DNA from 3 places in the Kitasatospora sp. NPDC096204 genome. Region 2 is predicted to be linked to each of the others. Evidence: riboswitches for the same ligand, from Rfam matches in the RefSeq annotation. Region 2 holds a riboswitch; each other region holds the start of a gene.
The links. A riboswitch is a leader RNA that binds a small molecule or an ion and turns the genes downstream of it on or off. The one in region 2 is predicted to bind S-adenosylmethionine.
Positions count from the first base shown of each region.

Region 1: linked by a shared signal. The riboswitch ahead of ACIQ87_RS00560 (IclR family transcriptional regulator) and the one ahead of thrC (threonine synthase) in region 2 are both predicted to bind S-adenosylmethionine.
Region 3: linked by a shared signal. The riboswitch ahead of ACIQ87_RS12635 (aminotransferase class V-fold PLP-dependent enzyme) and the one ahead of thrC (threonine synthase) in region 2 are both predicted to bind S-adenosylmethionine.

Region 1 covers NZ_JBIWFT010000001.1:167,460-170,685, reverse strand. Annotated here, with positions in the region: gene ACIQ87_RS00565 (threonine/serine exporter family protein) at 1-993, shown strand, start outside; gene ACIQ87_RS00560 (IclR family transcriptional regulator) at 1,078-1,791, opposite strand; SAM riboswitch class I at 1,992-2,134, opposite strand; gene ACIQ87_RS00555 (hypothetical protein) at 2,209-3,226, opposite strand, start outside.
Region 2 covers NZ_JBIWFT010000012.1:71,599-74,824, forward strand. Annotated here, with positions in the region: gene ACIQ87_RS15530 (trehalose-6-phosphate synthase) at 1-184, opposite strand, end outside; gene ACIQ87_RS15535 (glucosyl-3-phosphoglycerate synthase) at 223-1,260, opposite strand; SAM riboswitch class I at 1,372-1,506, shown strand; gene thrC (threonine synthase) at 1,523-2,803, shown strand; gene ACIQ87_RS15545 (MoaD/ThiS family protein) at 2,831-3,109, shown strand.
Region 3 covers NZ_JBIWFT010000009.1:174,142-177,367, reverse strand. Annotated here, with positions in the region: gene ACIQ87_RS12645 (hypothetical protein) at 1-275, shown strand, start outside; gene trpD (anthranilate phosphoribosyltransferase) at 394-1,470, shown strand; SAM riboswitch class IV at 1,579-1,697, shown strand; gene ACIQ87_RS12635 (aminotransferase class V-fold PLP-dependent enzyme) at 1,750-3,120, shown strand; gene ACIQ87_RS12630 (Lrp/AsnC family transcriptional regulator) at 3,124-3,226, opposite strand, start outside.

The DNA.
Region 1 (3,226 bases), on a different contig from region 2:
ACGGCCGACGTCCTCCACCTGGTGCACCGGCTGCGGGCGGGCGAGCTCGACGGGCCCCGGGCGCTGGCCGAACTGGACCGGATCCGGCGGGCACCGGCCCGCTGGCCCGCGTGGGTGGCGGATCTCGGGGCGCTGCCGGTCGGCGTGGGGGTCTGCCTCTTCCTCCAGCCGGCGGCGGCGAACGTGCTGGCGGCCGGGCTCGGCTCGCTGATCGTGGTGGGGCTGACCGTGCTCGCCCGACGGCTGCCGTACCTGCGGCCGCTGCTGCCCGTCACGGCCGGCTTCCTGGTCGCCCTGCTGGTCCTGGCACTCGCGCGGGCCTCGCTGCTGGACGGCCCGCTGCGGACGATCGTGGCCACCCTGGCGATCCTGCTGCCGGGCGGGCTGCTGGTCACCGGGTTGTCCGAGATCGCCGCGGGCGCGGCCAGCGCGGGCACCGCCCGGCTGGTGTCCGGCGCGGTCCAGCTGGCGCTGTTCCTCGCCGGGGTGGCCGCGGCCGCGACGGCGATCGGCATGCCGGCCACCGCGCTGGCCAACGTCCAGGTCGCCAAGCCCACCTGGTGGGTGATCGCGCTGGGGCTGGCGATCGCGGTGGCCGGAGTGGTGGTCAACGTCCACACGCCGCCCTCGGCCATCCCGTGGATCGTCGCCGTGATCGCGGTCAGCGTCACCGCCCAGGTGGCGGTGGGGTCGGTGCACGGCGCGGCGATAGGCGGCCTGGCCGGGGCGGTCGCCGCCGCGGTCGCGGCCACCCTGGTGCACTGGCTGCCGGGCGGTCCGCTCTGGCAGGTGCTCTACCTCCCCGCGTTCTGGATCGTGGTGCCGGGCTCCTTCGGTCTGTTGAACACCGCGCAGATAGAGGTCGGGAACGGGGCCCAGTCGGTCCTGGCGGCCGTCTCGGCGGTCTTCGGGGTGTCGATCGGCACGCTGATCGGCGCGGTGATCAGCCGGATCCCCCGGCCCTCCCGCGCCGTGCTGCTGTCCCGGGCCTGAACCCGGGGCGGCGGCACCCCGGCCGGGATGGGGCGGCGGCACCCCGGCCGGGATGGGGGACCCTGGTCCGGGTCCCCCATCCCGTCAGGCGTGGCGCAGGGCCTCGGTGAGGCGGCGGCCCGCCTCGACGACGGCCTGGGAGAGCTGGGCGCCGGGGTGGCGGGTGAGCCGTTCGATCGGTCCTGAGACCGAGACGGCGGCCACCACCCGGTTGGACTGGCCGCGGACGGGCGCGGAGACGGAGGCGACCCCGAGTTCGCGCTCGCCGACGGACTGCGCCCAGCCCCGGCGCCGTACGCCGCTCAGGGCGGTGGCGGTGAAACGGGCGCCCTGCAGCCCGCGGTGGAGGCGCTCGGGCTCCTCCCAGGCGAGCAGGACCTGGGCGGCGGAGCCGACCTTCATGGGGAGGGTGATGCCCACCGGGACGGTGTCCCGCAGGCCGGTGAGGCGCTCGGCGGCGGCCACGCAGATCCGCACCTCGCCCTGCCGTCGGTAGAGCTGGGCGCTCTCGCCGGTGAGGTCCCGCAGCTGGGTCAGGACCGAGCCGGCCGCGGCCAGCAAACGGTCCTCGCCGGCGGCCGAGGCGAGCTCGCCGACCCGGGGGCCGAGCATGAACCGGCCGTTCACGTCCCGGCTGACCAGGCGGTGGTGTTCGAGTGCGACGGCCAGCCGGTGGGCGGTGGGGCGGGCCATGCCGGTGGCCGCGACGAGGCCGCCGAGGGTGGCGGGGCCCGCCTCCAGGATCCCGAGGATCGAGGTGACCTTGTCGAGCACGCCGACGCCGCTCGTGTTCTCCATGGGTGGGGGTACTCCAGTCTCAAGGCCCGGGAGCAGCGGGTCGGCGCTGCTCCCGGCGGCTCCTCGCGGGGAGCCGGGGGTGGTCAGCGAGGACGGGCCGCGGAAGTCGGCCGATTGCCTGCGCCGGGCACGAGACGGGTACGCGAAAGCGCCGGGGCGGGAAGCGCCCGGGCGAAGGACAGCACAGAGAGCACCGTGTCTCCTCATCTTTCCCGCGCCACATTGGCGACAGGCCGGAGTTGGCACTGATCCCGGACGGCACGGCGCGTACTTCGGACGCCGGGTCGAACGGGGAGTTGCCGGGGCTTCGTAGGGCCGGTCCCTCCACCCCTCTGGATGATTCGCGAAGAACGATACAAGACTCTCCGGGCCCGCTGCCAAGCCCCCCCACCGTCGACGGCGGGCCGGTGCGCCCGCTCAGCGGTGGCGCGGCTCCGACAGGCCGGTGCACGGGGCCGGGTCCGGGCCGCCGGGGGCGGTGGTGTCCCAGGCCCGCAGCGCGGCCAGGGCGGCGGCGCGTTCGGGCGCCGTCGGCCGGGTGCCCTCGGCGCCGAGCAGGTAGTCGGCGACCGGGGTGAGCAGCAGGGTGGCGCCGCCGGCCGGGAGCAGCAGGGCCTCGTCCCACTGGTGCCGGATGACGGTGCGGCGCAGCAGGGTGCCGTGGCGCAACAGCGTCCCCTGGCGCGGCCGGTGGGCGCGGGCGAGGGTCCGGCGGCGGCGGAGTTCGGGGGCGACCTCGGCCTCCAGGACGGTGCGCACGTCCCGCAGGGAGCCGAGCGGCACGTGCTCGGCGGCGAGGTCGAGCAGGGCGGCGGCCTCCGGGGCGAGCCGGTAGGCGGCGAGGACCGCGGCGGTCTCGGCGGGGTCGAAGGGCTGTCCGGCGAGCTGGGCCACGTCGATCACGTCGCCGGCCAGGAAGGTGCGCGCGAGCCCCTCCTCGGCGAGGGCGATCAGGCATTCCACGTGTTCGTCGGCGGCCAGGTAGGGGCGGACGGGGACGGTGGCGAGGTCGCCGGTGAGGGCGGCGGTGGCGACCCGTACCTGGTACCAGGGGTCGAGCAGCGGGTCCTCGGCCGGCCAGCGCAGGGTGACGGCGGTGTGCCGGGGCCGCTCGCCGAGCAGGGTGATCTCGACGGACTCCACCGGGTGGTCGGTGACCAGCCGGTTGACGGCCTGCCAGAGCGTCGCCTCGGTGGGGCTGACGAGGCTGAGTCCGCCCAGCGGCCGGGGCAGGTCCGGCGGGTAGTAGCCGGCCAGGGGGAGGTCCCGGATCGGGCGGACGCCGGTGGCGTCGGCGAGGTCGCGGGCGACCCGGGCGTAACACTCGGCCCGGTCGCGGGCGCGCTGCAGCTCGGCCCGGGCGTGCCCGCCCATCCGCACGCCCTCGCGGGAGAGCGCGGCGAGCACCAGGTACGGCAGGTGGCGGTCGGCGCGG
Region 2 (3,226 bases):
CGCAGACCCAGACGGCGTTCGGGTCCTCGATCGCGGAGAGGCCGGAGACCAGGCCGCCACCGCCCCGCCGCAGGGTCAGCGTGCCGTCGTCGGAGGTGCTGAAGGACACCGGTCCCCGGTTGGAGGCCACCAGGACGGGGGCGGTGCCGGTCGCGTTCGAACGGTTGGTCGTGAGATCGCCCATGGTTGGCATCTTGCCGGGGGCTCGGCGTGGCAAACCCGTCAGTGACGGGCGGCGTATTCCGGGACGGTGTGCATCGGGGGGCGTTCCAGGGCGGTCACCGGGTGGGTGTGCGCGGTGAAGGCGCGGGTTTCCGGGTCGCGGGTGAACTGGGTGAGGTGGGGGTGGACGAGGTCGGCGGAGGCCTTGAGGCGGTGCGTGCGGTCGAGGCGTTCCAGGGCGGTCCGGTAGATGGTGGCGGCCATCCGGCCGAGGGCCTGGCCGTCCTGGTGGCGGTGGTGCCGGACTCCGACGTCCACCTGGGCCAGGGCGTCGAGGCCGGCCACTTCCAGGGCGTCGACCAGCAGGCCGAGTTCGACGCCGTAGCCGGTGGGGAAGGGCAGCCGTTCGAGCAGTGAGCGGCGGGCCGCGTACTCGCCGCCGAGCGGCTGGACGAAGCCGGCGAGTTCCGGCCAGTGGAGGTTGAGCAGGGGGCGGGCGACGAGTTCGGTGACCCGGCCGCCGCCGGCGGGCAGGACGGCGCCCTCCGACTCCAGCGGGCGGTCGTACATGGCCTTGACCAGCTGGATGGACTCGTCGGTGAGCAGCGGGCCGACGATGCCGGAGACGAAGGCCGGGTCGAACTCGCGCAGGTCGGCGTCGACGAAGCAGACGATGTCGCCGCGGGTGACCAGCAGGGAGCGCCAGAGCACCTCGCCCTTGCCGGGGACGGCGGGCAGCCGGGGGAGGATCCGGTCGCGGTGTTCCACCCGGGCGCCGGCCTCGGCGGCGACGGCGGCGGTGGCGTCGGTGGAGCCGGAGTCGACGACGACGAGTTCGTCGACGAGCGGGAGGCGTTCCATCAACTCGCGGCGGACGGTGCGGACGATGTCGCCGACGGTGGCCTCCTCGTCCAGGGCGGGGAGGACCACGCTGACGGTGCGGCCGGTGCGTTCCTTGGCGGCGAGGAGGGTGTGGACCGGCCGGTCGGCCGCGCTCCAGGAGCGGCGGTGGAGCCAGGACGCCGCCTGCGGGAGGAGCTCGGGGGTCGGTTCGGCGGGCACGGAGGTCTCCTCGGCGGGGTCGGTGGAATCTGTCATCTCGCGTGGCGGACGGTCCCGTTCAGGATTGACGCCTTCGGATACAGTCTTCGTACAGCGGTCGGACCTTTGCACGCCGGGGTCGCCGTTGAGCAGCACCACAATTTCACAAGCTCATCCAGAGGGACTGAGGGAACGGCCCGTTGACGTCCCGGCAACCTTCTCGCGCGGCTGTCGTCGACAGGCCCAGGCGGGACAGGTGCCAATTCCGGCCCGTGCGCGACCGCGTCACGGGGAAGATGAGGAGAGAGGCCTCGCCATCATGGCTATCGACACCGCCGCACCCGTTTCCGTCGACCTCGGCCCCGCCGCCGCGCTGTCCTGTCGCGAGTGCGGCACCCGCTTCCCGCTCGGCCCCAGCTTCGCCTGCCTGGAGTGCTTCGGCCCGCTGGAGATCGCCTACGAGTTCGGCAGCGAGGGCGCCGAGGAGCTGCGCAAGCGGATCGAGGCCGGTCCGGCGTCCATCTGGCGGTACGCGCCGCTGCTGCCCGTTCCGGCCGACGTGGCCTCGAAGCCGAACCTGAACCCGGGGTGGACCCCGCTGGTGAAGGCGGACAACCTGGGCCGGGAGCTCGGGTTCACCGCCCAGCTGCACGTCAAGGACGACTCCGGGAACCCGACGCACTCCTTCAAGGACCGGGTGGTCGCGTGTGCGATCGAGGCGGCCCGGGCGTTCGGCTACACCACGCTGTCCTGCTCCTCCACCGGCAACCTGGCCGGCGCGGTGGGGGCGGCGGCGGCCCGGGCCGGGTTCCGGTCCTGCGTGTTCATCCCGCACGACCTGGAGCAGGGCAAGGTCGTCATGGCCGGGGTGTACGGCGGTGAGCTGGTCGGCATCGAGGGCAACTACGACGACGTGAACCGCTTCTGCTCGGAGCTGATCGGCGACCCGGCCGGCGAGGGCTGGGGCTTCGTCAACGTGAACCTCCGGCCGTACTACGGCGAGGGCTCCAAGACGCTGGCGTACGAGATCTGCGAGCAGCTCGGCTGGCGGCTGCCGGAGCAGATCGTGATCCCGATCGCCTCGGGCTCCCAGCTGACGAAGATCGACAAGGGTCTCCAGGAGCTGATCAAGCTGGGGCTGGTCGAGGACCGGCCGTACCGGATCTTCGGCGCCCAGGCCGAGGGCTGCTCGCCGGTGTCGGCCGCGTTCAAGGCCGGCCGGGACGTGATCAAGCCGGTCAAGCCGGACACCATCGCCAAGTCGCTGGCGATCGGCAACCCGGCCGACGGCCCGTACGTGCTGGACATCGCCCGCCGCACCGGTGGCGCGGTGGAGGACGTCACGGACGCCGAGGTCGTGGCGGCGATCCGGCTGCTGGCGCGGACCGAGGGGATCTTCGCCGAGACCGCGGGCGGGGTGACCGTCGGCGTGCTGAAGAAGCTGGTCGAGACCGGGCAGCTGGACCCGTCGAAGGAGACCGTCGCGATCAACACCGGCGACGGCCTGAAGACCCTGGACGCCGTCTCCGACGCCGGGATGACCGCCGTCATCCGCCCGACGCTGGACTCGTTCCGCGCCGCCGGCCTCGTGTCCGCCTGAACCACCCGCCCCCCGCAAGGAGAAGTCATGAGCGCCAACGTCCGCATCCCCACCATCCTGCGCACCTACACCTCCGGCGCCGCAGAGGTGACCGCCGAGGGCGCCACCCTGGCCGAGGTCGTCGCCGACCTGGAGAAGAACCACGCGGGCATCTCGGCCCGCATCCTGGACGACACGGGCAAGCTGCGCCGCTTCGTGAACGTGTACGTGAACGACGACGACGTGCGCTTCGCCGAGGGCCTGGCGACCGAGATCGGGGACGGCGCCAGCATCTCGATCATCCCGGCGGTGGCCGGCGGCTGCTGAGCCCGCAGGAGAACCCGCGGTCGCCCGCGCGTACGGAATTCCACTGTCCGTATGCGCGGGCGACCGCTCGCATTCCTGCGGGAATATTTCCGGGTCGAGTCGGAGTAGAGTGTCGCT
Region 3 (3,226 bases), on a different contig from region 2:
TCAAGGCACTGGAGAAGGGGGGAGTGGACCTCTGCGTGCTGGACGGTGAGGCCGTTCCGGCGGGGGGGCTGGGCCTCGCGCGCCAGCTCAAGGACGAGATCTACGGCTGCCCGCCGGTGCTGGTGCTGATCGGCCGGCCGCAGGACTCCTGGCTCGCCGCCTGGAGCCGGGCCGACGCGGCCATCTCCCACCCGGTGGAGCCGGTGGCGCTGGCCGAGGCGGCGGCCACCCTGCTGCGGGCACGACTGGCCAAGCGGACTCCGGCCGTCCGCTGAGGGCGGCCCCGGCAACTGGAAAAGACAGGGGTAGAAGCGCAGGCTCCGCTCGATAGGCTGGCTCCATCCGTACGGACGTCCCCCCGGAGTGGGGAACCGACAACAGCTGGAGTCAGCCATGGTGAACGTGAACCCTGCGAACGGCGGTAGCGACCCCGCGCAGGTGGTCCGCACCTGGCCGGACCTCCTGGCGGCACTGTTGCAGGGGCAGGACCTCGACCGCTCGTCCACCGCGTGGGCGATGGACCGGATCATGAGCGGCGAGGCGTCCCCCGTACAGGTGGCCGGGTTCATGATCGCGCTGCGGGCCAAGGGCGAGTCGGTCGAGGAGATCGGCGGCCTGGTCGACGCGATGTACGCGCACGCCGAGCCGCTGGACATCCCCGGCCCGGCGGTGGACATCGTCGGCACCGGCGGCGACCGGGCGAAGACCGTCAACATCTCCACCATGTCCGCGATCGTCGCGGCGGCCGCCGGCGCCAAGGTGGTCAAGCACGGCAACCGGTCGGCCTCCTCGAGCAGCGGCTCCTCGGACGTGCTGGAGAAGCTCGGGGTGGCGCTGGACCTCTCCGCCCGGCGGGTCGCCGAGGTGGCCGAGGAGGTCGGGCTCACCTTCTGCTTCGCGGCGAAGTTCCACCCCTCGATGCGGCACGCCGCCACCGCGCGGCGCGACCTCGGGGTGCCGACCTCCTTCAACATCCTCGGCCCGCTGACCAACCCGGCCAAGGTCACCGCGCACGCCATCGGCTGCTTCGACACCCGGCTGGCCGGACTGATCGCCGGGGTGCTGGCCGAGCGGGGTGCGACGGCGCTGGTCTTCCGCGGCGACGACGGGCTGGACGAGCTGACCATCACCACCACCTCGCAGGTCTGGCTGGTGCGCGACGGGGTGGTCACCCGGACCGCCTTCGACCCGCGGGACGTCGGCATCGAGCTGGTCGGCATCGAGGCGCTGCGCGGGGCCGACGCCTCGTACAACGCGGAGGTCGCGCGGCGACTGCTGGCGGGGGAGCACGGGCCGGTCCGGGACGCCGTCCTGCTGAACACGGCGGCGGCGCTGGTCGCGCTCGACCTGAGCGACGCACCGCTCACCGAGCAGCTGGCGGCCGGCATGGAGCGGGCCGCCAGGGCGATCGACTCCGGCGCGGCCCAGGACCTGCTGCGGCGTTGGTCGGAGGCCACCAGCCGGAGCTGACACGGCAGTTGAGGGGCCTGTGGGAATTCCTCCCGCGGGCCCCTCGCGCTGTCCGGATGCCGGACGCCCGTTTGACCGCCCGATGGGCGCGGCCTAGAGTCTTCGCCAGGTCATGAGTGACAGCGCGAAGCCCCAGCTTGCTGTCCGGCAACCCTCCGTCCGTGGCGGGGTGCCCTGGGTGAGGACCGGGTCGTCACGGCAAGCCGTCCGTGCGACAAGCGCGGACGCCGGACGAATGACACTCCCGGGGTCCCTTGCCCCGTGAAGGAGTGCATCCTCATGTCCCCCATCGCCACCGACATCTGCGCCGCCCCGCTCGCCGTCCTCGGCACCGACGTCCAGGTCCCGCTCGCCAGCGGTGAGAAGGTCGGCTACGCGGCACTCGACTACGCGGCCAGCTCGCCGGCGCTCCAGCGGGTGTGGGACGACGTCGCCGCCTACGCGCCGTACTACGGCAGCGTCCACCGCGGGGCCGGGTACCTCTCCCAGCTGTCCACCGACCTGTTCGAGCAGAGCCGCCGCACCGTCGGCGAGTTCCTCGACCTGCGCGAGGGCGACCAGGTGGTCTTCACCCGGGCCACCACCGACTCGCTCAACCTGCTGGCCGCCGCCGTTCCGGCCGGCACCCGGGTGTTCGCCTTCGAGACCGAGCACCACGCCTCGCTGCTGCCCTGGGCGCACGCCGGACTGGACGTCACCTACCTGCGGGCGCCGCGCTCGCGGGCCGAGGCGGTGGCCGCGCTGGACGCCGCGCTCGCCGAGGCGCCCGAGGGCCCCAAGCTGCTCTGCGTCACCGGCGCCTCCAACGTGACCGGCGAGCTGTGGCCGGTCGCCGAGCTGACCGGGACCGCGCACCGGCACGGCGCCCGGGTGGTGCTGGACGCCGCCCAGCTGGCGCCGCACCACCGGGTCTCGGTACGCGAACTGGACGTCGACTGGATCGCCTTCTCCGGCCACAAGATCTACGCGCCGTTCGGCGCCGGGGTGCTGGCCGGCCGGGCGGACTGGCTGGACGAGGCCGAGCCGTACCTGGCCGGCGGCGGGGCGACCCGGACGGTGGCCCGGGAGGCCGACGGCTCGGTGGCCGTGCAGTGGCACACCGGCCCGGCCCGGCACGAGGCCGGCTCGCCGAACGTCATCGGCGCCTACGCGATCGCCTCGGCCTGCCGGGCGCTGACCGAGGCCGGCTTCGACGCGCTGGAGGCCCGTGAGCGGCAGCTGGTCGCCCGGCTGACGGCCGGGCTGGCCGAGATCCCGCAGGTCAAGGTGCTGAACCTGTTCGGGGCCGACTCCGCCCGGGTGGGCGTGCTGTCCTTCGTCGTCCGGGGCTGGAACAGCTCGCACTTCTCGGCCGCGCTCTCGGCCGAGTACGGCATCGGGGTGCGCGACGGCCTGTTCTGCGCCCACCCGCTGGTGCGCACGCTGCTCGGGGACGAGGACGTCGCGCCGTCCGAGTGCGGGGCGCCCGAGCCCTCGCTGCCGGGCGAGCGCAGCCTGAACGCGATCCGGGTGAGCTTCGGCGCCGGGACGCCGGACGAGCACGTCGACCGCTTCCTGACCGCCGTCCGGGAGCTGGTCACGGACGGTGCGGCGTGGAACTACCGCAACGAGGGCGGGCGTTGCGTCGCGGACTCTCGGCGCGAGGGCTGACCGCTACTCGTCCAGACCGAGGGCGAAGGCGGCCTCCAGGTCGTGCTGGGAGTAGGTGCGGAAGGCGATCTGGGTCTCGGTGTGGGCCACGCCCGGGACCTTGTTG